DNA from 3 places in the Erwinia sorbitola genome. Region 1 is predicted to be linked to each of the others. Evidence: predicted binding sites of a transcription regulator. Region 1 holds the regulator's gene; each other region holds the start of a gene.
The links. Region 1 encodes PhoB, which activates phosphate uptake and scavenging genes when phosphate is short. Its sites were predicted from a motif close to CTGTCATAAAACTGNCNNAT; they were not measured.

Region 1 (9,746 bases):
TGGTGGGAAAATGATGTTTCCGGCACCGACAAACAGGGCAAAAGTCATAAAGCCCAGCGCCAGAATATCTTTGGAAGTTAAACGATGTGTCATAAGAAATCGTGTTGCCCGTGATGTTGTAAAAGGTCGTGATGTCAGGTTGTTACTGAAATCTATCCCTCTGCTCGCTCTAAAAACATTGTCACATAAATTCAATACAGTGGAATGCACTTGTTTTGGCTATATCAACAGTGAAAGTGAGCTGGTTATTTTCTGTATACAGGGGGATGACGAAAAAACGGGGGTAAGTAGAACGTTTATAGGGGAGAAAGGCAATACAGGATTGGAAAAGCAGGATGATATAGCGTAAAAAACCACTTAACCAGTGCATATCTTTAGATCTGGCTACGAATGCATTAGATGATTTGTATCTTTTTTATCCGACCCAGGGTTAATTTCCGCATTAAATCCGGGTGAGATGCACAAAAGGCGCGGAAATCCGCGCCCTGTACACAAACTGATGCAGCGATTACCAGACCCGGCTGGCAACATCCACGACCAGACGCACCTTGGCCCACTGCTGCTCTTCCGTCAGGCTATTACCCTCTTCAGTTGAGGCAAAGCCGCACTGCGGGCTGAGACAGATCTGATTGAGACTGACAAACTGCGATGCTTCACGCAGGCGTTTCTCTACGGTTTCTGCCGCTTCAAGCTCACCATTTTTGGTCGTGATCAGACCCAGCACGACCTGCTGTTTTCCTGGTTTGATAAAGCGCAGTGGCTCAAAGCCGCCGGAACGCTCGTTATCGTACTCAAGGAAGAAAGCATCGATATTGACACCGCCAAACAGAATTTCGGCCACCGGCTCATAGCCACCTTCCGAGATCCAGGTGGAGCGGAAGTTACCACGACACACATGCAGGCCAATCACCAGATCGTCCGGCTTCCCTTCGATAGCTTTATTCAACACGCGGGCATAGGTACGCGCCAGCTCTTCCGGGTTGTCACCGCGATCGCGGATCTGCTGTTTTTGATCGTCAGAGCAGAGATAGGCCCAGACGGTATCATCCAGTTGCAGATAACGGCAGCCAGCATCATAGAAAGCTTTAATTGCATCGCGATAGGTCTGCGCCAGATCGTCAAAATAGACATTAAGATCCGGATAGACATCCGCATCGATCACTTTACGCCCGCCGCGAAAATGCAGCACGCTTGGGCTGGGGATAGTCATTTTAGCGACGGCATCACCGCTGATACTTTGCAAAAAACGGAAATCTTCCAGCATTGGGTGGTTGCTGAAGCCCAGCTTACCGGTCACCTTCACACCGCGAGCCTTGGTCTGAACGCCGTTAAACTGAATGCCCTGCTCGGCCTCATAACGCTCTACGCCGTCCAGGCCATCAAAGAAATCGAAATGCCACCAGGCGCGGCGGAATTCACCATCGGTCACTACCTGCAAGCCATTTTCGCGCTGACGGGCAACCACTTTGCGGATCGCCTCATCCTCGACTGCGCGCAGTGCGGCGGCATCAATTTCTCCCGCTTCAAACTGCTTACGGGCCTGTTTAATTTCCGCCGGGCGCAGATAGCTGCCAACCACTTCGGCGCGGTATGGGGTGAATGTTGTCATAATAAATAGCTCCTGGCCTGCACTCGGCACATAATTTAGTGACGTAATAATTACATCAAGTTATATGTAGACTTCTGGACGTCTATATGTCTGTTACTTAAGAGTGTCATGAGAAGTCATCCGCGGCAAACGAGTAAATTTCATGTGAGTTGAAAAATATTCATGTTGTGGCAGGAGCGGGTCAGGCATGCCTGACCCCTACGAGTACGGTTTACATTCGTGAAGTGGAAGTACGCACGAACCCGGCAATACGCAGCTATGCCTCGCCCACAGCGAGTACGGTTTTACATTCATGAAGCGAAAGCACGCACAAACCCGGCAATACGCAGCTATGCCTCCGCAGGGGCGAGGCACGCCTCGTCCACGGCGAGTACGGTTTACATTCGTGAAGTGGAAGCACGCACAAACCCGGCAATACGCAGCTATGCCTCCGCAGGAGCGAGGCACGCCTCGCACACAGCGAGTACGGTTTACATTCGCGAAGTGGAAGCACGCACAAACCCGGCAATACGCAGCTATGCCTTCGTAGGGGCGAGGCACGCCTCGCCCACAGCGAGTACGGTTTTACATTCGTGAAGTGGAAGCACGCACAAACCCGGCAATACGCAGCTATGCCTCCGCAGGAGCGAGGCACGCCTCGCCCACAGCGAGTACGGTTTTACATTCATGAAGCGAAAGCACGCACAAACCCGGCAATACGCAGCTATGCCTCCGTAGGGGCGAGGCACGCCTCGCCCACAGCGAGTACGGTTTACATTCGTGAAGTGGAAGTACGCACGAACCCGGCAATACGCAGCTATGCCTTCGCAGGGGCGAGGCACGCCTCGCCCAGGCATTATTCAGCCAGCATAGCGCGGGCGCGCTGCATCTGCTGTTCCGACAATGGCAAATACCCTGCCTGACTGACCAGAGCCTGGCCCTGCGTTGACAGCGCCAGACGTAAAAAAGCAGCCGTCAGCGGTTCCAGCGGTTTATCCGGCGCTTTATTCACATAGATATAGAGAGGGCGGGCGTAAGGGTAGCGGCCGCTGCGGATATTCTCAGCGCTCGGCGCAATCCACTCATTGCCATTGCGCGCTACCGGCACGATCTTAACACCGCTGATATGAAATCCGGCGCTGGCATAACCAATACCGTTTAACGTACCCGCCACCGCCTGCACAACGGCGGCAGAACCGGGATATTCGCCCACGTCATTGCGGAAATCACCGTTACACAGCGCCTGCTGTTTAAAGAACCCCCAGGTGCCGGATGCGGAATTACGCCCAAAACGTTGCAGTCCACGCGTCGCCCATTCTGGCTGGGTCAGCTCTAAATCCCCCCAGGTTTTCGGTACCGACAGCCCGCCGCAGCGGCGGGTCACGGAAAAAATAGCATCCAGCTGTTGGGCATTCAGCCCGTTCAACGGGTTGTCCTGATTGACCACCACCACCAGCGCATCCATCGCCACCGGAACCGCCAGCGGCTGATAGCCGTAGCTGTCCTCAAACAGCTGGCGCTCTACAGCCTGCATCGGGCGGCTCATGGCACCGAGCTGCGCAGCACCTGCCGCCAGCGCCGTAGGTGCAGTTGACGATCCGGCCGCCTGAATCTGCACATTGACTCCGGGGTACTGACGGTTAAAGCTCTCACCCCACAGGGCCATCAGGTTACCCAGCGTATCAGAGCCGACGCTGGTCAGATTGCCCGCCAGCATTCCCTCTTTCGCCAGCGCCTGCGAACTTACCAGCAACAGCGCCAGCGCGATTAACATTTTCATTGCATGGGTTCCGTGAGACTTAACGCAGGGCATTCTCGGCCAGTTCGGCACTGACAATCAACCTTGGTGGTAATTGAAAGCTGAAACAGGTTTCACGCCCGGGGACGCTGCTGATATCCAGGCGCGTATTGTGGTGGCTGAGGGCATGCTTCACGATAGCCAGCCCCAGGCCGCTGCCGCCGGTTTGCCGTGAACGTGCTTTGTCGACGCGATAAAATCGCTCGGTGAGACGAGGCAGATGTTCCGGCGCGATCCCCGGCCCGTTGTCCCTGACTTTGAACTGCGCTCCCTGCGGATTACGCAGCCAGCTTACGTCGATGCGCGTACCGTCCGGCGTATGGTTAACAGCGTTATACACCAGATTCGAGATTGCACTGCGCAGCTGTTCGTCGTTGCCATACACGCGCAGATGCGGATCGGTATGAAAATAGATGTCATGCCGGCCGTTACTCAGCGTTTCCGCCTCGCGCTGCAATACGCGCAGCATCATCGGCACGTCCACTTTTTCCTGCAAATCCAGCGCCGGGGCAGCTTCAATACGTGACAGGGTCAGCAGCTGCTTCACCAGGCTGTCCATACGTTTGGTTTGCTCCTGCATAGTATGCAGCGCTTTATCGCGCAGGCTCCCCTCCAGAACGGAGTCGTTCATCATCTCCAGATAACCCTGCAATACGGTTAACGGCGTACGCAGCTCATGACTGACATTGGCAAAGAAGTTACGCCGCGCCCCTTCCAGCTGATGCATCTGAGTAACATCTCGTGCCACCAGCAGCCACTGCCCTTCGCTGTAAGGCATCACGCGGAACTCAAGATGACGATGACTGTTGAGTACCAGCGTCAGCGGGCGTGAGAAATCACGCTGCCGCAGATAGCGGGTAAACTCCGGATAGCGCAGCAGGTTAAGGATGTTCTGACCGTTATCTTCCGGCCAGCGCAGGCCCAGCATCTGCTGTGCAAGGCCGTTACACCAGAAAATCGTACCCTCTTCGGTAGTCAGCACCACGGCATCAGGCAGGGACTCCGCCCCGCTGCGAAAACGTTTAATCAGATGGCCAAGTTCACGGCGGCGGCGGCGGTTACGCGCCTGCATTTGATACAGGCCGTAAAACAGCGGTTCCCAGCTGCCACGGCCGCTGGGTGGAGTCATGCTGCGGTCAACCCACAGCCAGTGAGAGAGTCGAAGTAAGTTGTTGAAATGAAAACCCAGCACGCACAGCACTGAGACTAACAGCAGCCAGGGCAGCCCGCCCACCAGCAGCCCAAGCACTAATGCGGGCAGACCGGCAAGCAGCAGCTCAAACAGTAATCTCTTCCAGGAGAGGCGTTCCAACACGGTTCAGACTCCAGCGCGAACAATCAATAGCGTGCAGAGAAACGATAACCTGTTCCGCGAACCGTCTGCACCATACGATCGTGTCCGGTCAGTTCCAGCGCTTTACGCAGGCGACGAATATGGACATCAACGGTACGATCTTCGACGTAGACATTCGTGCCCCAGACATGATTTAGCAACTGTTCACGACTATATACGCGTTCCGGGTGCGTCATAAAGAAGTGCAGCAATTTATATTCTGTCGGCCCCATTTCCAGAGGCTGGGTGTCAGACATCACGCGGTGCGATGAGGGATCCAGACTCAGCCCCTGCATCTCTATCACCTCTTCTACGGCCATCGGTGAGATACGGCGCATCACGGCTTTAATACGTGCTACCAGCTCTTTTGGCGAAAAAGGTTTGGTAATATAGTCGTCTGCACCCACTTCAAGGCCCCGGACGCGATCCTCTTCCTCGCCGCGTGCGGTCAGCATCATCACCGGAATATCGCGGGTCATGGCTTCGCGCTTCAGGTGTTTGATAAACTGAATGCCGGAACCGCCCGGTAGCATCCAGTCCAGCAGGATTAGGTCCGGCCACGGCTCAATAAGCATACTTACTGCGCTGTCATAGTCCTCGGCTTCGATCGGTTGATAGTCATTTTGTTCCAGAACGAAACACAACATCTCACGGATTGGGGCTTCATCTTCCACCACCAGAATTCGCTTGGCCATTATTGCTCCTGCTGTTGTGACAGATTTGTCACGGGGATATGCGGCGCCATTATGCGTCAGTTTTATGACACTTTTATGAAAAAAGCACCCCCCTAAAAGCATTGATGGAATTAAATAAAATCCCCGCCTCATCAATATGTTTATCGGCTCTGAATAATTCGGGATGCAGGACAGGTATAATACTCCCCTCGCTTTCTGCCATGAAAGGATCCCCATGCGCATCATTCATACTGCCGACTGGCACCTGGGTCAGTTTTTTTATACCAAAAGCCGTGCGGCCGAACACCAGGCATTTCTTGACTGGCTGCTGGAGAAGGCAGAAGCGCAGCAGGCTGACGCCATTATTGTTGCGGGCGACATCTTTGATACTGGTTCTCCGCCGAGCTATGCGCGTGAGCTGTATAACCGCTTTGTGGTCAGGCTACAGCAGACTGGCTGTCAGCTGGTGGTGCTGGGGGGAAATCACGACTCGGTGGCAATGCTGAATGAATCACGCGAACTGCTGGCCTGCCTGAATACCCGGGTGATTGCCGCCGCTGGCGATGATGTGAGCCAGCAGGTGCTGGTACTGAACCGCCGCGACGGCCAGCCCGGTGCGTTGCTGTGTGCTATTCCGTTTTTACGCCCGCGCGATATTTTACGCAGTCAGAGCGGTCAGTCCGGGCGCGAGAAGCAGCAGAGCCTGCTGGAGGCCATCACTGAACACTATCAGCGCTGCTGGCAGGAAGCTTTGACCGGCGCGATGCTCTTGGCCTGGCGCTGCCAATTATCGCCACCGGGCACCTCACTACGATGGGCGTCACCAAAAGCGATGCGGTGCGCGATATCTATATTGGTACCCTTGATGCCTTCCCGGCCGACTGCTTTCCACCCGCTGACTATATTGCCCTGGGGCATATTCATCGTGCCCAGCGTATCGCCAACAGCGAACATATTCGCTACAGCGGCTCCCCTATTCCGCTCAGTTTTGACGAGCTGGGTAAAGCCAAAAGTGTATTTCAGGTGGATTTCTGTAACGGCAGCCTGAGTGCCGTTGACGCGCTGCCGATCCCGCTGTTTCAGCCAATGCAGATGATTAAAGGTTCACTGGAGCAGATCGAACAGCAGCTGGCAGCAATCACCGCCGGTCCGCAGGATGCAACCATCTGGCTGGATATTGAAATCGTTACCGATGCTTACCTCAGTGAACTACAGCGCCGCATTCAGGAGCTGACCGAAGCCCTGCCGGTGGAAGTTGTGCTACTACGCCGCAGTCGCGAACAGCGCGAGCAGGTGATTGCCCGGCAGAACAATGAAACCCTGAGTGAGTTAAGCGTTGAAGAGGTATTTTCCCGCCGTCTGGCGCTGGAAGAGGAAGAGCCTGAACGGCTGGAGCGGGCCAGAGCGCTGTTTGCCCGTACGCTGGAAGCGGTTCGTCATGAGGAGGAGCCATCATGAAAATTTTGACCCTGCGCTTTAAGAATCTCAACTCCCTGAAGGGCGAATGGAAAATCGACTTCACGGCGGAACCCTTTGCCAGCAACGGCCTGTTCGCGATAACCGGCCCCACCGGAGCGGGTAAAACCACCCTGCTGGATGCCATCTGTCTGGCGCTGTATCACGAAACGCCGCGCCTGAAGGGTATCACCCAGTCGCAGAATGATCTGATGACGCGTGACACCGCCGAGTGTCTGGCGGAAGTGGAGTTTGAGGTAAAGGGTGTCGCCTGGCGCGCCTTCTGGAGCCAGAATCGTGCTCGCGGGGCTGCTGATGGTAATTTACAGGCTCCACGCGTTGAGCTGGCGCGCTGCCAGGATAACCAAATCGTTGCTGATAAAGTAAAAGATAAGCTGGAGATGATCGCCAGCCTGACCGGGCTGGACTTCGAACGCTTCACCAAATCAATGATGCTGTCACAGGGTCAGTTCGCCGCCTTCCTGAATGCCGATGCTAATAAACGTGCGGAGCTGCTGGAAGAGCTGACCGGTACCGAAATTTATGGTCGGCTGTCGGCGGCGGTGTTTGACCGCCATAAGCAGGCAAAGGTGGCGCTGGATACCCTGCGCGCCCAGTCCAGCGGGATGGAGTTACTCACCGCAGAACAGCATACAATCCTGAACAGCCAGCTGGCAGAGAGCGTAGCGGAGGAGCAGGCGCTCACTTCGCAACAGCAGATGCAGCAGCAAAAAATGCAGCAGCTGCAACAGCTTGAGCGCCTTCATCGGGAAAAACAGCAGCTGATCGCCACGACAAAGCAGCTGGAAGAGCAGTTGCAGCAGGAGCAGCAGGCGCTGACGGCGGCTACACAGCAGCAGCAGCAGGTATTGCAGGCGCAGGAGCAGCATCAGGCGCTGCGCTTGCAGCAGGAAACGCTGATTACCGAACAGGTATTGCCGCTCGATTTGCAGCTGTCCTCCCTGCATGAACAGGCGCAACAGCTGGAGCGTGAGCGAAGTGAACACCAACTAGCGCTTCAAACACGCCAGCAGGAAAGAGTAAAAAACCAGCAGATTCAGCAGGATAAACAGGCCCAACAGCAGCAGCTGAACGCCTGGCGTGAGGCACATCCACAGTTTGAACACTACGGTGAGTATCTGCCGCTGTGGCGCGAACGCTTTAGCCAGCAGCAGGAGAGTGAGCAATCACTGACTTCACTTCGCCTGCGGGTAAAGGCCCAGCAGCAGCAGGTACAGCAATTTGAAGAGGCCAGCCAGCGGCTTCAGCAGCAGCAGGCACCGCTGCAACAACAGCTCACAGCAGCCCAGAACAGCCTCGATTTGGCACAGCAGCGGCTGGCACCGCTTCAGCAACAGCATCCTGAAGAGAAACTCCGTGCTGCTCTGGAACAATATGCGCGCCAGCGTCCACAGCGTCTTTTGCTGGCTACCCTGCTTCCGCAGTGGCAGCAGCTGGCAACACGCCGCACGCGCTTGCAGCAGGAGCGCCAGACGCTGAGGCAGCAAATCCAGCAAAACAGTGAGCGGTTACTTACCCTGCGAGCCAGCTGGAAAGAGAAATATCAGCATCAGCAGGATCTCGATAAGCGCTGCGAGCTGGAACGACGCATTGCCGATCTGGAGCAGCACCGGGCGCAGCTGGAGCCAGGCCAGCCCTGCCCCCTGTGTGGTTCAGAAATACATCCCGCCGTGCAGCAGTATCAGGCTCTTGAACTGTCGGAAAATCAGCAGCGGCTGGCGGCGTTAAAACGCGAAGTAGAACAGCTTAAAGATGAGGGCAGCACCTGCGCTGCGCTGGAGAAACAGGCGCAGCAGCAGGACGAACGTCAGCAGCAGGAAGAGGCGGAGCTCACCCGGCAGGCGCAACAGCTGGAACAGCAGTGGCAGGCCGCCGCCGCCGTGCTGGCCCTGACGTTCAGCCCGGAACAGCACCAGCAGGTCAGCGACTGGCTGACGCAGCAGGAAGAGCAGGAAACCACGCTGCAACAGCAGCTGCATCAGCTGGAGCAGGCGCTGCGTCACTGCCAGCAGCAGAAGGAAGCGCTGTATCAGCAGCAGCAGGCATGGCAAACCCTGCAACAGCAGACTCAGCTGCACCAGCAGCAGATGGCTGCCGCCGTACAGGCCCTGAATGAGCAGCAGCAGCAACTTGCACAGGATGAGCAACGCGCAGAACAGCTACGCAACAAACTGGCGGAAGGTGTTGCCCCTCTGGGGCTGACGCTGCCGCAGGATGGCGATTATCAGGGCTGGTTACAGCAGCGCGAAACGCAGTGGCAGCAGTGGCGCACTAACAGTGAGGCTCTTAGCGCGCTGGTGCCGGAGCTGGCTACTCTCAGCAGCCGTCAGCAGGCGCTGGATGAAGAGCTTCAGCAACAGCAGGAACGACTCAGCGCACTGGAGCAGCGCCTGCAACGGCAGCAGAAAACAGTGGAGCAGTGCCGCCAGCAGCGTCAGGATCTGTTTGGCGACCGCGTGGTGGCAACGGTGCAGCAGCAGCTGCGTACGGAAACAGAGCAGCACATACAGGCCGTTCGCCGGATACAAACCGAGTGGCAGCAGCAGCAGGACAGGATAAATACCCTGACCGGACAGCATAAATCACTAAATGAGCAGTTGATTAATCTACAGTCACAGTTAGATGAAGCAGTGAGCATAGCGGGCCATATTGATGACTTATCTGCACAGCGGGCGCTGCTGGAAACTCATCTCACTACGCTCAACCATCAACTGCGCGAACTGGCCAGCCAGCAGGGGCAACTACGCCAGCAGCTTCGGGATGACAGTGAGCGCCGTAGCCGCCAGCAGTCGCTGCTGCTCGAAATCGCCGCCAACGAACAGCAGCTGGAAGACTGGAGCTACCTCAACCAGCTAATCGGTTCCAAAGAGGGGGATA
Region 2 (9,746 bases), 870 kb from region 1:
CCCTGATGCATGCCAAATCGGCTACCAGCATCGACCGCTTTTCTCCGGGCGATAATCTCTCTCCGGAGAAGAGCAGTACCCTGATTATTGATGTTCCGGCCCTGAGCGGCGGCCTTACCCTGCGCCTGCGTGGCCCCGGGTTACAGGAGCGTAGGGCCATTGCGCCGCAGCTACCGGAAAGCGTTCTGAGCTACCTGCGCGATCGCAACCACCGCTTCCCGCAGGGTATTGATCTGATCTTCACCTGCGGTGAAAACATGATGGCGCTGCCGCGCAGCACCGACGTGGAGGTTTGCTGATGTATGTTGCGGTGAAAGGGGGCGAGAAGGCGATAGCCGCCGCCCATCAGCTACAGGAGAGCCTGCGCCGGGGTGATGCCAGCCAGCCGGATCTGAACTGCTCCCAGATTGACCAGCAGCTCGGCCTGGCCGTAGATCGCGTGATGACCGAAGGTGGTATTCACGACCGCGAGCTGGCGGCGCTGGCCATCAAGCAGGCCAGCGGTGATTTGGTGGAGGCTATTTTCCTGCTGCGCGCCTACCGCACCACGCTGCCAAGGCTGGCAGACAGCCTGCCGCTGGACACCGCAACGATGCGCCTGGAGCGGCGTATTTCGGCGGTTTACAAAGATCTGCCTGGCGGGCAGCTGCTGGGGCCGACCTGTGATTACACCCATCGTCTGCTTGATTTTACCCTGCTGGCCGAAGGCAAAACCCCGCTTACCCCGCGTGCGGAACAGCCGCTGGCGGCAGAGTGCCCGCATATGTTTGATCTGATGACGCGCGAAGGACTGGCGCGGCGCGAAGAAGACGACGGCAGCGAGCCGCTGGATATCACCCGCGATGCGCCTTCCTACCCTATGCCGCGCTCCGCACGGCTGCAACAGCTGGTGCGCGGTGATGAAGGTTATTTACTGGCGCTGGGCTACTCCACCCAGCGCGGCTACGGTCGTACCCACCCCTTCGCCGGTGAGATACGTACCGGATTGGTCACCGTAGAGATTGTGCCCGAAGAGCTGGGCTTCGCGCTTTCCATTGGCGAAGTGATGCTGACCGAATGTGAAATGGTGAACGGCTTTACCACTCCCGCCGATAGCGCCCCGCATTTTACCCGTGGCTACGGGCTGGTATTTGGTCGCGCTGAACGCAAAGCGATGGCCATGGCGCTGGTGGATCGCGCCCTGCAAACCGACGAACACGGAGAACGCATTACCAGCCCGGCGCAGGATGAAGAATTTGTACTCTCACACGCGGATAACGTCGAAGCTGCCGGGTTTGTCTCCCATCTGAAACTGCCGCATTACGTCGATTTCCAGGCCGAACTGGAGCTGCTGAAACGCCTGCGGGCTGAATATCAGGAGAAGCACCGTGACTGAACTGAGCGGTTATAACCCCGGTTATCTGGATGAACAGAGTAAACGCACCATTCGCCGCGCCATCCTCAAGGCGGTAGCGATCCCCGGATATCAGGTGCCGTTCGGCGGACGTGAAATGCCAATGCCCTACGGCTGGGGCACCGGGGGCATTCAGCTTACCGCCAGCGTTATTGGTGAACATGACGTGCTGAAGGTGATCGACCAGGGAGCAGATGACACCACCAATGCTGTCTCTATTCGTCGCTTCTTCCAGCGCGTCAGCGGAGCTGCTACCACCGAACGTACCGTGGATGCCACGCTGATCCAGACGCGCCACCGCATTCCTGAAACGCCGCTGACTGAAGATCAGATCCTGATTTATCAGGTACCGATCCCGGAGCCGCTGCGCTTTATCGAACCGCGCGAAACAGAAACCCGCACCATGCACGCGCTGGAGGAGTACGGCATCATGCAGGTGAAACTGTATGAAGATATCGCCCGGTATGGTCATATCGCTACCACTTACGCTTATCCGGTCAGAGTCAACGATCGCTACGTCATGGATCCGTCGCCTATCCCGAAATTCGACAATCCGAAAATGGATATGATGCCGGCGCTTCAGCTGTTTGGTGCCGGGCGCGAGAAGCGTATCTACGCGCTGCCGCCCTATACTAAAGTGGAAAGCCTCGATTTCGACGACCATCCGTTTACCGTGCAGCAGTGGGATGAACCCTGCGCTCTGTGCGGTTCGCGCGACAGCTATCTCGATGAAGTGGTGCTGGATGACCAGGGCACACGCCTGTTTGTCTGCTCCGATACCGATTACTGCCATCAGCAACAAGAGAATCCATCATGACGCGCGAAACACCGCTGCTGGCGGTCAATCAGTTAACGCATCTTTATGCGCCGGGGAAAGGGTTTAGTGATGTCTCATTTGAACTCTATCCGGGGGAAGTGCTGGGCATTGTTGGCGAATCCGGTTCGGGGAAGACCACGTTGCTGAAGTCGATCTCTGCGCGGCTCGCTGCGCAACAGGGTGAAATTATTTATCAGGGGCAGGATCTCTATGCATTAAGTGAAAGTGAACGCCGCCGCCTGCTGCGTACCGAATGGGGCGTGGTGCATCAGTATCCGATGGATGGCCTGCGGGCTCAGGTCTCTGCCGGGGGCAATATCGGCGAGCGCCTGATGGCGGTAGGCCAGCGTCACTACGGAGAGATCCGCGCAACCGCCGGTAAGTGGCTACAGGATGTGGAGATCCCGCTATCGCGCATTGACGATCTGCCGGGAACCTTCTCGGGCGGTATGCAGCAGCGCCTGCAAATTGCCCGCAATCTGGTGACGCATCCAACGCTGGTATTTATGGATGAACCTACCGGCGGGCTGGATGTATCTGTGCAGGCGCGGCTGCTCGATCTGCTGCGCAGCCTGGTGCGCGATCTCAATCTGGCGGTGGTTATCGTGACCCACGATCTCGGCGTGGCGCGTCTGCTGGCGCACCGGCTGCTGGTGATGAAAGAGGGCGTAGTGGTGGAGAGCGGTCTGACCGATCGCGTGCTGGATGACCCGCATCATCCTTACACCCAATTGCTGGTTTCATCAGTGCTGAGTTAATCCGCTCGGGGCTGTTTTTCATGTTCGCCCCGGGCAGCGCTCAAACTAACAGTGACAATAACGCCCCAAAAAATCAGAGAGCTTATGAACCTGAAACTGCGCGTCGAAAATCTGTCAAAAACCTTTGTGATGCATAACCAGCACGGCGCGGAGCTGCCGGTACTGCGCAACGCTTCGTTGCAGGTGGCCGCGGGGGAGTGCGTAGTGCTCCATGGCCATTCGGGCAGTGGAAAATCCACGCTGCTGCGCTCGCTGTATGCCAATTATCTGCCGGACAGCGGCCATATCTGGGTTGAGCATCAGCAGCAGTGGGTGGATCTGGTGAGCGCTCCGGCGCGGCAGATCCTCAGCATTCGCCGCGAAACCATCGGCTGGGTCAGCCAGTTTCTGCGTGTGATCCCGCGTATCTCGACGCTGGAAGTGGTGATGCAGCCGCTGCTGGAGCGTGGCGTAGCGCGAGACGAGAGCGAAGAGCGTGCCAGAGCGCTGCTCAGTCGCCTCAACGTGCCATCGCGACTTTGGGCGCTGGCACCGTCCACCTTTTCCGGCGGTGAGCAGCAGCGGGTCAATATTGCCCGTGGTTTTATTGCTGACTCGCCGATTCTGCTGCTGGATGAGCCAACCGCCTCCCTTGATGCTGCCAACAGCGCCGCCGTGGTTACGCTGATTGAGGAAGCTCGCCAGCGCGGTGCGGCCATAGTCGGTATTTTTCATGATAACGCGGTGCGCGATCGGATCGCTGACCGCCTGCATGTGATGCAACCTGTTGCTCTGGAGTGCGCCGAATGATCATCAACAACGTAAAACTGATCCTGGAAAATGAAGTGGTTGCAGGATCGCTGGCCTGCGAAAACGGCGTGATCCGCGCTTTTTCCGATACGCAAAGCCAGCTGCCGTCGGCCATTGACGGCGAGGGCGGCTGGCTGATGCCCGGTATGGTGGAGCTGCATACTGATAATCTGGATAAGTTTTTTACCCCGCGCCCTAAGGTGGACTGGCCCGCACACTCGGCGATGAGCAGCCATGATGCGTTGATTATCGCCAGCGGTATCACCACGGTGCTGGACGCGATTGGCGTGGGCGATGTGCGCGACGGCGGCCACCGCATGGAGAATCTCAATAAGATGATCGATGCCATTCGCCATGCGCATAAGCACGGTCTGAACCGCGCCGAGCATCGGCTGCATCTGCGCTGTGAACTGCCCCACGATTCCACGCTGCCGCTGTTTGAGCAGCTGATGTGTAACCCGGCGCTGTCGCTGGTATCGCTGATGGATCACTCACCCGGCCAGCGTCAGTACGTGTCGCTGGCGGCATGGCGCACCTATTTTGGCGGCAAATATCAACTCAGCGATCGGCAGCTTGATGAGTATCAGGCCGATCAGCTGCGCCTTGCCGCACGCTGGTCAGCGCCAAACCGCGAGGCGATCTCCGCCTGGTGCCGACAGTATCATATCCCGCTTGCCAGCCATGATGACGCCACCTGTGAGCATGTGGTGGAGTCAAAAGCAGTAGGCAGCGTTATCGCCGAATTTCCCACCACCGAAGATGCGGCATATGCCTCACGCGAGATGGGTTTGCAGGTGCTGATGGGCGCACCAAATATCGTGCGCGGCGGTTCGCACTCCGGCAACGTCGCCGCCAGCGAACTGGCACAGCTTGGCCTGCTGGATATTCTATCTTCGGATTACTACCCTGCCAGCCTGCTGGACGCGGCTTTCCGCCTTGCCGCTGACGATCGTAACAGCATGACATTACCTGCGGCGGTGGCGCTGGTAACACGTAACCCCGCCCGCGCCATTGGTCTTGACGATCGCGGCGTGATTGACGAGGGGAAACGCGCCGATCTGGTGCTGGTGCGCCAGCATCGTGACCAGGTCTATGTCTCCGGCGTCTGGGCGCAGGGCAGGAAGGTATTCTGATGGGGCGGCTGATCTGGCTGATGGGGCCTTCCGGCTCCGGCAAGGACAGCCTGCTGCTGGCATTGCGCGAATGTGCGCCGGAACGGCTGGTGATTGCCCATCGCTATATCACCCGCAGTGCCAGCGCCGGGGGCGAGAACCATATTGCCCTGAGCGAACATGAATTCCGGCGGCGGCGTGATTATGGTTTGTTCGCCCTGAGCTGGCAGGCACACCAGTTTTACTATGCGCTGGGTATTGAGATCGACCAGTGGCTGGCCAACGGGCTGGATGTGGTAGTCAACGGCTCCAGGCTTCATCTGGCGGCTGCGCGGCAGCGCTATGGCGATCGGCTATTGCCGGTCTGTTTGCAGGTGTCGGCGGAAGTTCTGGCCGGCCGCCTGCGCCAGCGTGGCCGCGAGGATGAAACGGCTATTATCCAGCGGTTGCAGCGTGCCGCCGGGCCGGTAGCGGCAGAATGTGTGACGTTGAGTAATGATGGAGCATTAAGTGAAACATTAAAGGGTTTTTCAGCGTTATTAGCGCAAGGGAGGGGGCGGCTGTGAGATAAATGCCCCATCAGCGCAGGACAGCTCAAAACAGCTCAGAACAAGGCAGGCCTTGCGCCTGCATCTGCCCACCAGTTGGTAAAACGAAACCATCTGCAACGATTTCCGGCAATAATTAACTCCCTGAATACGCTTCCCTGGCGTGGCAAAATTTCACCTGTCACGCTTCCATCACTCCTTTGTCATTAAACTTTCATCGCACACGTGGTTAATAGGGCGCACAGCGGATAACGCGTAACCTGATAACGGATCACTCATGGCACAGGCACTATTAAAAATTGCCCACCAGCAGCAGGCGCTGCCGCACGAAAAACACCGTGCAAAAGTGCTGGCAGTACAGGGGCTGGGAAAAGCTTACGGCACGCAGGCACGGGTGTTGCAGGATATCAACTTTGACCTGCACGCGGGTGAGCTGGTGGCGGTGATTGGCCGCAGCGGCGCAGGAAAATCCACCCTGCTGCATGTGCTGAATGGCACCCTCCCGGCCAGCGAAGGGGCTGTCCTGCATTTTAATGAAGATGGTAAACAGCAGAACATCGTTGAGCTGAACACCCGGCAAATGCGCCAGTGGCGCAGCGATTGCGGCATGATTTTTCAGGACTTCTGCCTGGTACCGCGGCTGGATGTGCTCACCAATGTTCTGCTCGGCCGCCTGAGTCAGACCTCGACGCTAAAATCATTTTTTAAAATCTTCACCGATGAAGATCGCGCCCGTGCCATCGGGCTGCTGGAGTGGCTGAACATGCTGCCGCAGGCTTTGCAGCGTGCGGAAAACCTCTCCGGCGGGCAGATGCAGCGGGTAGCGATCTGCCGTGCCCTGATGCAGAACCCCAAAATATTGCTGGCCGACGAGCCGGTAGCCTCCCTCGATCCAAAAAATACCCGCCGCATTATGGATGTGCTGCGTCAGGTAAGTGGTAACGGCATCAGCGTGATGGTCAATCTGCACTCGGTAGAGCTGGTGAAAGAGTATTGTACGCGTGCCATTGGCGTTGCTAAGGGCCGCATTGTGTTTGACGGCCATCCGTCAGAACTGACTGATGATCATCTGCATTTATTGTACGGCGACGAAAACTCTCAACTTAACGATCCCCATCACGCCTGACGCCACAGCGCCAGGAATGACGGGTAATAACACTTTTATGGGACACGGAACTCAGCAATGAAAAAAATACTTCTCGCAGCGGTAATCAGTAGTGTTATGGCAGCAAACGTTTATGCAGCTGACGCACCAAAAGAGCTGAACTTAGGCATTCTCGGCGGGCAGAACGCCACGCAGCAGATCGGCGATAACCAGTGCGTGAAAGAGTTCTTCGATAAAGAGCTGAATGTTGATACTAAACTGCGTAACTCTTCTGACTACTCTGGCGTGATTCAGGGCCTGATCGGCGGCAAAGTGGATATGGTGCTGAGTATGTCACCGTCATCCTACGCATCGGTCTATATCAATGACCCGAAAGCCGTGGATGTGGTGGGAATTGTGGTGGATGATGCCGATAAATCTCGCGGTTATCATTCGGTAGTGGTGGTAAAAGCCGACAGCCCGTACAAAACGCTGGCCGATCTGAAGGGTAAATCTTTCGGTATGGCGGATCCCGACTCCACCTCGGGCTTCCTGATCCCCAATGAGAGCTTTAAAAAAGAGTTTGGCGGATCGGTGGACGATAAATATCACGGCCACTTCTCCAGCGTAACTTTCTCCGGCGGCCACGAGCAGGATGTGCTGGGCGTGCTGAACGGTCAGTTTGACGGTGCGGTGACCTGGGCGTCGATGATCGGTGATTACAACACCGGCTACACCAGCGGCGCGTTCACCCGCATGATCCGCGCGGGTCAACCGGATCTGATGAAGAAAATCCGTATTATCTGGCAGTCGCCGCTGATCCCGAACGGCCCGGTGCTGGTCAGCAACAAGCTGCCCGCTGACTTTAAGGCGAAGCTGATCGCCGCCATTAAAAAGCTGGATACCGAACAGCACAGCTGCTTTATCAAAGCCGTCGGCGGTGCTCAACACATCGGCCCGGCAACCGTGGCTGATTATCAGGCGATTATCGATATGAAGCGTGCGCTGACAAAAGCACGTTAATTACCCGTTCTCTTCTCCACTGATAAGGGCTGGCTGCGGCCGGCCCTGCACTCAGGTATCCGCATGACGCATCCCGATTTTGAACGCTATTACCAGCAGATACGCGGCAAACAGAAGCGCGACACGCTGCTGTGGTCTTTAACCCTGCTGGTGCTCTATCTTGCCTCCGGCCATATGGCTGAATTTAATCTGCACACTATCTGGGTGTCGCTGCCGCACTTTTTCGATTACCTGGCTGAAACCATCCCGGTACTCCACTTTTCCCTGCTGTTTGCCGACGGCCATACCGAAGGTTCGCTGGCTTACTGGGGCTATCGTCTGCATATTCAGCTGCCGCTGATTTGGGAAACGCTACAGCTGGCGCTGGCTGCCACGCTGGTGTCGGTGATGGTGGCGGGGGTGCTGGCCTTTTTTGCGGCCAGCAATACCCAGACTCCGCGCACTCTGAGTTTCGCCATTCGCACGGCGGTGGCGTTTCTGCGCACCATGCCGGAGCTGGCATGGGCGGTCATGTTTGTGATGGCGTTCGGCATCGGCGTGATCCCTGGTTTTCTGGCGCTGGCGCTGCACACCATCGGCAGCCTGACCAAGCTGTTTTATGAGGCGATAGAGAGCGCATCGGACAAACCGGTGCGAGGACTGACCGGCGTTGGGGCTTCGGCATTACAGCGCATGCGTTTTGCCCTGTGGCCGCAGGTGAAGCCGATCTTCCTCTCCTATGGCTTTATGCGCCTTGAGGTTAATTTCCGTCAGTCCACCATTCTTGGGCTGGTGGGCGCCGGGGGTATCGGCCAGGAGCTGATGACCAATATCAAACTCGACCGTTACGATCAGGTGAGCATGACGCTGCTGTTGATTATTGTGGTGGTCTCGCTGCTGGATATGTTCTCCGGACGGGTGCGTCGGCGCGTTGTGGAAGGAAACCGTACATGATTGGATTAATTGGCAGTGACAGGCTGGAAGGGATGAAACAGCAGCATCAGGCGCTGTTTACGATACAGCGTAGCTATCTGCGACGTGTCGGGCTGATTGCGGCGGCGATCCTGCTCTATTACGTTTTTTTCTTTACCCAGTTTGGTATCAGCTGGTCACAGTTGACCCTCGGTTTAGGCCAGCTGGCGCACTACTTTATGCGCATGTTTGTCTGGCATGATGTGGCGAACTGGCCGTTCGCCTATTACTTCAGCCAGATATTTATCACCATCGCCATCGTCTTTGCCGGGACGCTGACCGCTACGCTGCTGGCACTGCCGCTCTCATTTCTTGCCGCCCGCAACGTAATGGCATCTCCGCTGCTGCGGCCGGTTGCGCTGCTGGTGCGTCGTATTCTGGATATCCTGCGCGGTATAGATATGGCGATTTGGGGGCTGATTTTCGTACGCGCCGTGGGCATGGGGCCGCTGGCCGGGGTACTGGCGATTATTATGCAGGACGTCGGTCTGCTGGGAAAACTGTATGCCGAAGGGCACGAAGCGGTGGAGCGCTCGCCGGGTCGCGGGCTGAATGCGGTGGGGGCGAACACGTTGCAAAAGCATCGCTACGCTATTTTTACTCAGTCGTTCCCCGCTTTTCTCGCCCTCAGCCTCTACCAGATTGAGTCAAATACCCGTTCAGCCGCGGTGCTGGGGTTTGTAGGAGCAGGGGGCATTGGGCTGGTTTATGCGGAGAATATGCGCCTGTGGAACTGGGATGTGGTGATGTTTATCACTCTGATTATGGTAGTGATTGTAATGGTGATGGATCATATCTCTGCGAAGCTGCGCAAGCGCTATATCAGCGGACAGCCCGTCCCGCTGTTTGTGCCGGAGAGATAGCCGGACTGAGCCAACCTTAAACGGCCAGCGTCCTTTTATGCTGGCCTGATCATGCGTCGTTCTCTGCCGCGCGATGCCAGCTCAATCCGGCCATTTACCGGTGCAGATTAAAGCCTGGCACCCACCTGCCACCAGCGCTGATTTAACGCGTAGTAGCGGTCGCCTGGTTCGGGCTGTTTCTCCCAGGGTTTATCAATAATGTAATGGATATTCTTCACCCGCTCTTGATCCCAAATGTGCGGGTGCTGATGGGGCAGGGTTTTCAGTGCGTTGTAGATATACGGCAGCGGCTGCCAGCGTCCAAGATAGAACTGGTTAAGAAAATCCTGCTCGGCAAACAGATAAGCAGAGAGATCGTCCAGTGCGGCCAGCTGTGCCAGCATCCGATCAAACACCCCACGATCGGGC
Region 3 (9,746 bases), 1.3 Mb from region 1:
TCTTCTGCTTTACCAGCTGGTCGCTGGTGCAGGCATACGACATCGATAAGCTGGTAGAAATTGCGCGTAAAGACCCCGGCAACTTTGTCTTTGATATCACCCGCCAGTACGTCGGTCAGTGGGCGGTGGATACGATGTCGGTGCTGCTGATCACCAGCCTGTTTGCGGCCGCGATGGCGTTTCATAACAATATTTCACGCTATATTTTCAGCATCAGCCGTGACGGCCTGATCTGGAAAGAGCTGTGTGCCACACATCCGACCAACGGTACACCACATAAAGCCAGCCATGTTCACAGCGTACTGCTCCTGATGCTGCTGGTCGGTATGGGCAGCATCGATCTCGACCCGATGGCACAGATCTTCGCCTTTGGTTCAGCCATCGCCACCCTGTCGATTCTGGTGTTACAAGTTGGAGTTTCGGCGGCGGTGATCATGTTTTTCCGCCGGAAAGATAATCACCATAACAGCGCATGGCAGGTGTTCTGGGCACCGCTGCTCGCGCTGTCGGCAATGTCAGTCACCATCATTCTGGTGATCAATAACCTGCAACTTCTTAGCGGCAGCGACTCAAAGCTGGTGCAGCTGATCCCGTGGTTTATCGCCGTCTGTTCTGCGGCGGGCTATGCGATGTCGGTGAAGCGCGGAGCGCGGGCGGCGGCGTAAAGCCCGGTGGTGGATGGGCACATCACTCAGGATGTGCCTGCTGAACCAAACAATCAGTCACTGATTAATGGCAGACTTGCCAGCATTCTTTTCATATTAATGGCATCCCAGGGGAGATGTTCCGCAATGCCCAGCCCGACGATTGTGGAGACGTTATTCACCTGGTTGATCAGGCTAATCACGTCGTCAATTTCCAGCGTTCCTTTTCCGATACCATCAAAGGTCTTTTCATCGCTATCCGGATTCGCGAACAGTACCGACCTGAATTTTCTGAAGTTCAGCACATCCAGGTCGAAATGTACCGCCAGATGAGTGATTTTTTCATTTTCAATCCAGTCAAGAACCGGGCGACTGCCCGCTTTAATCTCATCCGGCGAACAGGTATTAATCGCGTGCTGCTGAATAAAATCGGTCTCATAAGCCGTCGGATCGTTCAGACCGGCAATCATCACTTTACCGCCTGATATTGGTCGCGTCACGGCAGCGGTTAACTCAGCATCGCCATGGCCCATTAATGCGCCCAGCACATGCGCATGAGAGTGGCTGAACTCAGCGGGCGTCATCACATCAGGGTGCGCATCGATCCAGAGAATACCCAGGCCCTGTTGATATTTTCCCGCCAGATAAGCGAACGGGGCGAGGTCGACCAGACAGTCTCCGCCTAACACCGCGATTTTATCCGGGCTGTGCAGCTGAATTGCACTCTGCGCACGCTTAAGCTGGGCGATAACCTGCCGTCGCCCGACGATGCCACCTTCATCGCTCAGAGGATTATTCTCAGGGGGCGTGACAGGAATAGAGATCACGGGACAGTTGGCCGCAGGCGCAAGCCAGGCAAGCAGTTGCGCGCCAAAGTGATAGGCCGGGTTATTTCCGCCCTGCCACTGCGGCATCACCAGCCGGATTGTTTTCAGCTTACTCATTTAGACCCTTCCTCCGTCAACATGGTCATCATCTCATCCAAAATGAATGAACGTTCATTCACAACCTACCCTGGTTGCTGCTGCCTGTCTATAGCGCCAGCTGACAGAAGGCATCCCCGCCATCGCCTGTACAACATCAGGGCCTTCAGATACCGTAGTGAATGAACGTTCATATGATGAGAATACGATGAGTACAGACAAAAGCAGCACCTGGCATCGGCTGATTAACGCTGCCGCAAAATGCTTTTCTGAAAAAGGCTTTAACGGTGCCAGTATTGGTGATATTGCCCGCCAGGCGGAAGTGAGTCAGGGCGCGATGTACACCTGGTTTAAAGGCAAATCAGCCCTTATCTCTGCAATTGTTGAAGAAGAGAAAAATACCGCCCTGCTGAACTACAGCCAGCCGTATAGCGGCTCGCCTTTTGAACGTATCTGTCAGCTGGTGAAATCCTGCATCAATGACGTCGGTTATCCGGCTGATCACCGCTTATGGGTAGAAATCATTGCCGAAGCGGCGCGCAATGATGAGGTGAAAGCCACTTTTATGGCTACCGATCTGCTGATGCGTAATGGCATTAAAACCATCATTCAGGATGGAATAGAGAAAGGCGAGTTTGACCGCCAGCTGGAGGCAGAAAGCGCGACCATTGCAATCTATGCCCTGATTGACGGGCTGATCTCACGCAAAGCGATCAACCCCGAATTTGATCTGGAGACACAGCTGCCGACGCTGGACGGCATACTGAAGTTCATTCTTAAAGCGACCTGAGCGGCACAGCCATAAAAGGGTTTTAAGCCCTTCAGGCGCTATTTCAGCGCGCTAAATAAGGAACACTAAGCTGGAGGAATGTCCTGTCAATGCGAAAGGAACAAACGATTAAATTTTCAACACTCCCTGACAGGACAGGCGCAGCGCGAGTTCACCGTATTTCTGACCGCCATTGACAAAATTTATACTGGATGTCGATGCAGATCTTTAATCAATTTCCCCCTTCTCTTTTTCGTAGTTAGTGCCACAATATAATTCATAAACATAATGCACGATTAAATAGCGTGCTATATATAAAACAGCATGACCTTTTATGATTCACCACGCTGGCAACACCGGGGAAACCTGTCAGCAACCAGATTGATAGCATGATGTCGCGCGTCAGGCGATTGCTGCATCCGTTTAACACTCGCCACTCAGGTGGCCCCTGTCCGGATTAGAAGGAAACGCCCATGGCAAACCAAACATCTCAACGCCCGGTGTCTGTCACGACAAACGTGCGTGAACTTCGCCTGGCCGCCGGCCTCTCGCAGGAGAATGCCGCCGAACGGTTTAACCTCAGTCTGCGCGTCTGGCAGACAAAAGAGGCGGCAACCAAACCAGGCCAGCTAAGTCAGATTGAATATGAATTTCTGCTGCTCCTGGCTGGCCGCCACCCGCACTTTGCCCTGACGCCACAGTAAGCAAGATGAGTCTGATTACAGCGCCTGCGCGCAAGCCCAGGCGGAACTCCACGCCCACTGAAAGTTATAACCGCCCAGCCAGCCGGTAACATCCACCACTTCGCCGATAAAATAGAGTCCCGGCACAGCCCGTGCTTCCATGGTTTTCGACGAAAGCTGAGTGGTATCAACGCCGCCCAGCGTCACTTCGGCAGTGCGGTAGCCCTCGGTGCCGTTGGGCTGGACGCGCCACTGATGCAGGGCGCTGGCAAGATCGGCCTGCTGGCGGCTGTTAAGCTGCTTCAGCGTGCATTCGGGCACCATCCCCAGCAGTTGCAGGCACTCGACCAGGCGTTTCGGCAGCAGTTTTGCCAGCGTGTTTTTCAGGCTCTGATTCGGATGGCTGTGGCGCTCCTGGTTAATAAAAGCATCAACATCCTGGCCTGGCGAGAGGTTCACGGTTACAAATTCACCCGGCTGCCAGTAGCTGGAAAGTTGCAGCACCGCAGGGCCTGAAAGCCCACGATGCGTAAACAGCAGCGCCTCTTTAAATACCGTGCCATCTTCCGCGGTCAGCACCGACGGTACCGATACGCCAGAGAGGGTTTGCAGCTGCTCCAGCAGTGGTTTATGCAGCGTAAACGGCACCAGCCCGGCGCGGGTCGGGAAGACCTTCAGGCCAAACTGTTCGGCAATTTTATAGCCAAACGGTGAGGCACCCAGCCCCGGCATCGACAGCCCGCCGCTGGCAATCACCAGCTTTTCTGCCTGCACTTCTGCGCCGTTCAGTTGCAAGGTATAGCCGCTATCATCACGGCTTACCGCCACCACTTCACTGCGCAGGCGCAGCGTCACCTGCCCCTCTTCGCACTCTTTCAGCAGCAGCTCAACGACCTGCTGGGCAGAATCATCGCAAAACAGCTGGCCCAGGGTTTTCTCATGCCAGGCAATGCCGTGACGATTGATCAGGTCAATAAAATCCCACTGGGTATAGCGCGCCAGCGCAGATTTACAAAAATGTGGATTATGCGACAGGTAGGCGGCAGGCTCGGTGTAGAGATTAGTGAAGTTGCAGCGTCCGCCGCCCGACATCAGAATTTTACGCCCGGCTTTTTTGCCGTTATCAATCAGCAGAACGCGCCGCCCCTTCTGCCCTGCCTGGGCCGCACAAAACAGGCCAGCCGCGCCCGCGCCAACTACAATAACGTCATACTTTTCCACTTCACACTCCGCGCGCCGACCTGCAAAAACGCTGATTGTAGTGAGTTGACGCCAGGGATACCAGCTTCAGACCAAATTGCAGGTCGAAACATTTTGTAACCGTTTGATTTACTGATGCTTTCACCATCAACTGTCATAACTTTGACACGTTCATGTCAAAAAAAGTCTATATTTCCCTTTGCCCGGGTGCGGTTTGTCGCTGATAATGCGCCGCGTTCATGTCCTCCAAAATGAAATGGCGTAACGCTTATGCTACATCTGTTTGCTGGTCTTGATTATCATACCGGCCTGTTACTGGTTCTTGCTCTGTTGTTTGTCTTGATCTACGAAGCAATCAATGGCTTCCACGATACGGCAAACGCGGTAGCTACCGTGATCTATACCCGTGCAATGCGCTCGCAGTTAGCGGTTGTCATGGCAGGGGTGTTTAACTTCTTTGGTGTACTGCTGGGCGGCTTAAGCGTGGCTTACGCTATCGTCCATCTGCTACCCACCGATCTGTTGTTGAATGTGGGATCGGCTCACGGGCTTGCCATGGTCTTTTCCATGCTGCTTGCCGCTATTATCTGGAACCTCGGCACCTGGTACTTTGGGTTACCGGCCTCCAGTTCTCATACCCTGATTGGTGCCATCATTGGTATCGGCCTGACCAACGCGTTGCTGACTGGCACCTCGGTGGTGGATGCGCTGAATATTCCAAAAATGATCGGTATCTTTATGTCGCTGATTATTTCACCGATTGTCGGCTTAGTCATTGCTGGCGGGCTGGTGTTTATTCTGCGCCGTTACTGGAGTGGGAATAAAAAACGTCAGCGTATTCATATGACGCCAGCTGAACGTGAAAAGATCGACGGCAAGAAAAAGCCACCGTTCTGGACGCGTATCGCGCTGATTGTCTCAGCGATTGGTGTCAGTTATTCGCACGGTGCGAACGACGGCCAGAAAGGTATCGGCCTGATTATGCTGGTACTGATCGGCGTGGCACCGGCAGGCTTTGTGGTCAATATGAACTCCAGCGGTTATGACATTGCTCGCACTCGCGATGCGGTCGACCACCTGGAAAAATATTACCAGCAGCATGCCCTCTCGCTGACGCATATCATTGAGATGACACCGCCTGCGCTGCCAACGCCGGAAGAGGTCGCTTCACAGCCCCATGAGTTCCACTGCGATGCTGCACGCGCTCTGCCTGCCATCCAGACGGTACAAGGGCTGTTAAACAACCTGTCCAGCTACGATGCGTTAAGCGTGGAGCAGCGCAGCCATCTGCGTCGTCTCCTGATGTGTATCTCAGACACCGCAGAGAAAGCCGCCAAGCTGCCGGAAACGCAGCCTGACGACAAACGCTTCCTCAACAAGCTGAAGGGTGACCTGCTCAGTACCGTTGAGTATGCCCCGGTGTGGATCATCGTCGCGGTGGCGTTAGCGCTGTCGCTGGGAACGATGGTTGGCTGGCGTCGTGTTGCCACCACCATCGGTGAGAAAATCGGTAAGAAAGGTATGACTTACGCCCAGGGGATGTCTGCACAGATGACGGCAGCAGTCTCAATTGGCGTGGCAAGTTATACCGGGATGCCGGTCTCTACCACCCATGTTCTCTCCTCCTCCGTTGCCGGTACTATGCTGGTTGACGGTGGCGGCGTGCAGGGGCGCACCATTAAGAACATCCTGCTGGCCTGGGTCTTCACCCTGCCGGTCTCGATTGTTCTTTCCGGTGTGCTGTACTGGCTGGCGCTGAAGATGATTTGATTGATAGCGACAATAAAAAAGCGGACTCCGGTCCGCTTTTTTTTGGCTGAATGCCACGTTATTGCCAGATTGCCAGCCCGACCAGGCTGATTAATACCAGTCCGCAAAGAGAACTTGTTAAGATAAATTGCCCGCGAACCCGCTGGCAACGGCGGATAAACTCGTCATCGTGATGATCCAGATAGCGCTCCGCCCAGATATAACCAATCAGCCGTACCTGCTTGCTCGGCTGCCCGTGAGACGTAAAAAATCCTGCGCCATCTACATACTGATACAGCAGCGGATCGCAGCCACGAAGCACCACCAACAGAGCTCGTAGCGAAGAGAAATAGCGCGCCATATTCACCACACAAACGACACAAAGAGCCCAGAAAAGCGCAATAGTGCTGATCATGATCCCCTCCCGGCCACTCACCACGGAATGCATAATGCGGGCAAAGCCGGATATGCCCCTCGATGGTTTCGCCAACCTTTATTTTGAGATTATTGCTGCATGCCGACTGACGCCACAAAACGTTTTTGCTGCCGTCAATTATCAGTGTAGGAGATATGTTTAAATTATTTCCAGCGATGTTTACAGCATCATATCCAAAGGGACGAAAATTCATGTTGATCGCCCTCTCAAACGCTGCCCCATGCCACAACATCTGCAAACTTTTTTCGCTATACTTCCTCTTAGCACTTACGCGAAAAGGAGTATTCAAATGGCCTATAAACACATTCTGATTGCCGTCGATCTCTCGCCGGAAAGTAAACTGCTGGTTGATAAAGCAGTTTCCATGGCGCGCCCCTACGACGCCAAAGTCTCCCTGATCCACGTTGATGTTAACTATTCAGATCTCTACACCGGTCTGATTGATGTCAACCTCGGGGATATGCAAAAACGTATTTCTGAAGAGACGCACACCGCGCTGACGGATCTCTCCAACAGCGCAGGCTATCCAATTTCGGAAACATTAAGCGGCAGCGGTGACCTCGGCCAGGTGCTGGTCGATGCCATCAAGCAGTATCAGGTAGATTTGGTGGTTTGCGGGCACCACCAGGATTTCTGGAGCAAGCTGATGTCTTCTGCACGCCAGCTAATCAACACCGTTCATATTGACATGCTGATTGTGCCGCTGCGTGACGAAGACGAAGATTAATGCTGCTAACTGAGCACGTTAATATCTGAGAATGCCTGAATATTACTGGCGTTAATGTGCCCGACTTTGCACCATTTCCGACAGGTGAAGACGGGTCGGTGCGCGCAATCAACCTTTACGCGCAGCGATCCAGTCCTGGACTTCAACGACAAATGCGTCCGGCGCTTTGCGATACATCTTTCGCGTAAGATCGAGAATAGTATGCTGGGCTAATGCCTCTTCCATACGCTGCTGCGCCATATCCATCACCGTGCGTACGCCACAAATACCTTCACAGGCCCACCCGGGCGGTTGCTGGTCAAACAGAGCAAGGCGCTGGCGAATTTCACGGCATTCAAAAATACTCTTATCGCCATCAATCGCATTGACCACATCCAGTACCGTTATATCTTCGGCAGGCTGCGCTAACTGAAAGCCGCCCCCCTTGCCTTCACTGCTTCGCACCAGCCCCGCTTTTGACAGTCGGGTAAAGATTTTAGCCAGATAATCGTAAGGGACATTTTGCAGGTCGGCAATTTCCCGGACGCTCATATCACGGGCATCACCTCTGCTATCCACCATATACATCAGGCTATGGATGCCGTACTCAACGCCAGAACTATAAAATGCCATATGCTTATCTCAGCTAAAATAAATCTGAGTTATTGTAGCTTTTTCACTATATGCATGCCAGAGCAACAGCAATACCGGATAACAGAGTAAAATATACTTTCTAATTAAATCATACAGATATAACAGGATCGCTTTTTTAACCCCCCGTTAAGCACAAAGCTCATTGCACTTTGTAACTACGATCAATACAATCCGAGTTGTTAACCACAATGGAATGAGTGATATTAAAATGCGTAAACAAATAGTGATCGTGGGAGCAGGTTTTTCTGGGATGTGGGCAGCACTCAGCGCCGCGCGGCTGGCCGATAAAAATCAACACCAGGCCGTTGATATCACATTGATTGCTCCGCAGCCCGAACTGCGCATTCGTCCACGTTTTTATGAAAAAGCCGTACGGACGCTGACTGCGCCTCTGCAACCCCTGTTTGATGCCACGGGAATTCGCTTCCTGCGCGGGACGGTTAAGAAAATTACCGCTTCGTTACAAGAAGTTAGCTGGCAAGATGACAAGGGCGAAGCCCACCGCCTGCGCTACGACCGGTTGATTATGGCCAGCGGCAGCCACGTTAACCGTTCGATGGTCTCGGGTGCGGAAAAGTATGCGTTCGACCTGGATCAGCTGGAAAGCGCAGAAGTGCTGGAACAACATCTGACAAGCCTGGCTCAACAGCCGGAGAGCGAAGCACGTAATACCGTGGTGGTCTGCGGCGGCGGCTTCACTGGAATTGAGATGGCCACCGAGCTACCAGCACGCCTGCGCGAAATCTTCGGCGAGAATGCTCAGACTAAAATCATCGTAGTTGAACGCGGCCCGCAGCCGGGATCGCGTTTCAGCGAAGCGTTGCGCGATGTGATTACCCAGGCGTCCGCTGAACTGGGCGTAGAGTGGCGGGTTAATGCAGAAGTCGAGAGCGTGGATGCCAGTGGCGTGACACTAAAAGATGGACAGATCATTACTGCACAGACCGTAATCTGGACCGTCGGCGTACAGGCGAATGATCTCACGCAGCAAATTGATGCCCCACGGGATCGCCAGGGACGTTTACAGGTCAATGAACAATTACAGGTGGTGGGCTTTGACGATATTTATGCCACCGGCGACGTTGCCCGTGCAGCCACTGACGGCAGGGGAAATTATGCGCTTATGACCTGCCAGCACGCGATTTTATTGGGTAAATTTGCCGGTAACAATGCGGCCGCCAGCCTGCTGAACGTGGAGCCACTGCCGTATCGTCAGGAAAACTATGTCACCTGTCTGGATCTCGGCGCATGGGGCGCTGTCTATACGGAAGGCTGGGATCAACAGGTAAAAGCAACCCGTGCGGAAGCGAAGAAGATCAAACAGTCAATCACCCGTGAGCTTATCTATCCGCCGAAGGCTGATAAAACCGCCGCCTTTGAGATTGCCGATCCGCTGGCACCGTTCGTCTAAAGAAACTTCCCTGCCTGGTGCTCAAGGCAGGGAAAAACGTCGCTTAACGATAAACCCGGCATACCGCTGTTATCCGGCAGGCGAGTAGATATCAAAGCGGTGGCTTTTAGTGGTCACCGCGTTTGGCGTGGCCACATTGGCAATGGGCGGCGCATAGTCCGGCCGCTTCACCACTACACGTTTCTTTGCCAGCTGGCGCGCAGGCTGAAGCAGCCCGTCGGCATCCTCATCAGGCCCCACCAGCGACTGGAACACCCGCATCTCTTTCTTGACCAGCGCGCTTTTCTGCTTATGCGGATACATGGGATCGAGATACACCACGTCAGGGGGCGGAGTGATATCCGTCAGCGCATTGAGACTCGAAGCATGCAGCAGCGTCAGACGTTCACGCAGCCACGGGCCAATCCCGGCATCCGCATAGCCACGGCGCAGGCCGTCGTCGAGCAGGGCGGCCACCACCGGATTGCGCTCCAGCATCCGCACCCGGCAGCCAATCGAGGCCAGCACAAACGCATCACGCCCCAGCCCTGCGGTGGCATCCACCACATCCGGCAGATAACCGCTTTTGATA

Region 2: phnC (phosphonate ABC transporter ATP-binding protein) is a predicted target of PhoB. The motif match lies at 5,618-5,637, and genes of this name have one in related genera.
Region 3: pitA (inorganic phosphate transporter PitA) is a predicted target of PhoB. The motif match lies at 4,371-4,390, and genes of this name have one in related genera.

Annotation. Positions count from the first base shown of each region.
Region 1 covers NZ_CP046509.1:3,605,291-3,615,036, forward strand. Annotated here, with positions in the region: gene brnQ (branched-chain amino acid transporter carrier protein BrnQ) at 1-93, opposite strand, end outside; gene GN242_RS16385 (cobalamin-independent methionine synthase II family protein) at 509-1,609, opposite strand; gene GN242_RS16390 (PstS family phosphate ABC transporter substrate-binding protein) at 2,445-3,368, opposite strand; gene phoR (phosphate regulon sensor histidine kinase PhoR) at 3,388-4,701, opposite strand; gene phoB (phosphate response regulator transcription factor PhoB) at 4,725-5,414, opposite strand; partial or broken gene sbcD (exonuclease subunit SbcD) at 5,629-6,851, shown strand; gene sbcC (exonuclease subunit SbcC) at 6,848-9,746, shown strand, end outside.
Region 2 covers NZ_CP046509.1:2,735,310-2,745,055, reverse strand. Annotated here, with positions in the region: gene phnH (phosphonate C-P lyase system protein PhnH) at 1-299, shown strand, start outside; gene GN242_RS12285 (carbon-phosphorus lyase complex subunit) at 299-1,375, shown strand; gene GN242_RS12280 (alpha-D-ribose 1-methylphosphonate 5-phosphate C-P-lyase PhnJ) at 1,368-2,210, shown strand; gene phnK (phosphonate C-P lyase system protein PhnK) at 2,207-2,968, shown strand; gene phnL (phosphonate C-P lyase system protein PhnL) at 3,053-3,757, shown strand; gene phnM (alpha-D-ribose 1-methylphosphonate 5-triphosphate diphosphatase) at 3,754-4,890, shown strand; gene phnN (ribose 1,5-bisphosphokinase) at 4,890-5,435, shown strand; gene phnC (phosphonate ABC transporter ATP-binding protein) at 5,695-6,543, shown strand; gene phnD (phosphonate ABC transporter substrate-binding protein) at 6,601-7,524, shown strand; gene phnE (phosphonate ABC transporter, permease protein PhnE) at 7,588-8,457, shown strand; gene phnE (phosphonate ABC transporter, permease protein PhnE) at 8,454-9,338, shown strand; gene GN242_RS12235 (glycosyltransferase family 8 protein) at 9,446-9,746, opposite strand, start outside.
Region 3 covers NZ_CP046509.1:232,214-241,959, reverse strand. Annotated here, with positions in the region: gene GN242_RS01035 (APC family permease) at 1-665, shown strand, start outside; gene GN242_RS01030 (arginase family protein) at 719-1,588, opposite strand; gene GN242_RS01025 (TetR/AcrR family transcriptional regulator) at 1,776-2,357, shown strand; gene GN242_RS01020 (transcriptional regulator) at 2,810-3,040, shown strand; gene GN242_RS01015 (BaiN/RdsA family NAD(P)/FAD-dependent oxidoreductase) at 3,056-4,240, opposite strand; gene pitA (inorganic phosphate transporter PitA) at 4,490-5,989, shown strand; gene uspB (universal stress protein UspB) at 6,048-6,383, opposite strand; gene uspA (universal stress protein UspA) at 6,694-7,131, shown strand; gene GN242_RS00995 (RrF2 family transcriptional regulator) at 7,240-7,743, opposite strand; gene GN242_RS00990 (NAD(P)/FAD-dependent oxidoreductase) at 7,973-9,175, shown strand; gene rsmJ (16S rRNA (guanine(1516)-N(2))-methyltransferase RsmJ) at 9,245-9,746, opposite strand, start outside.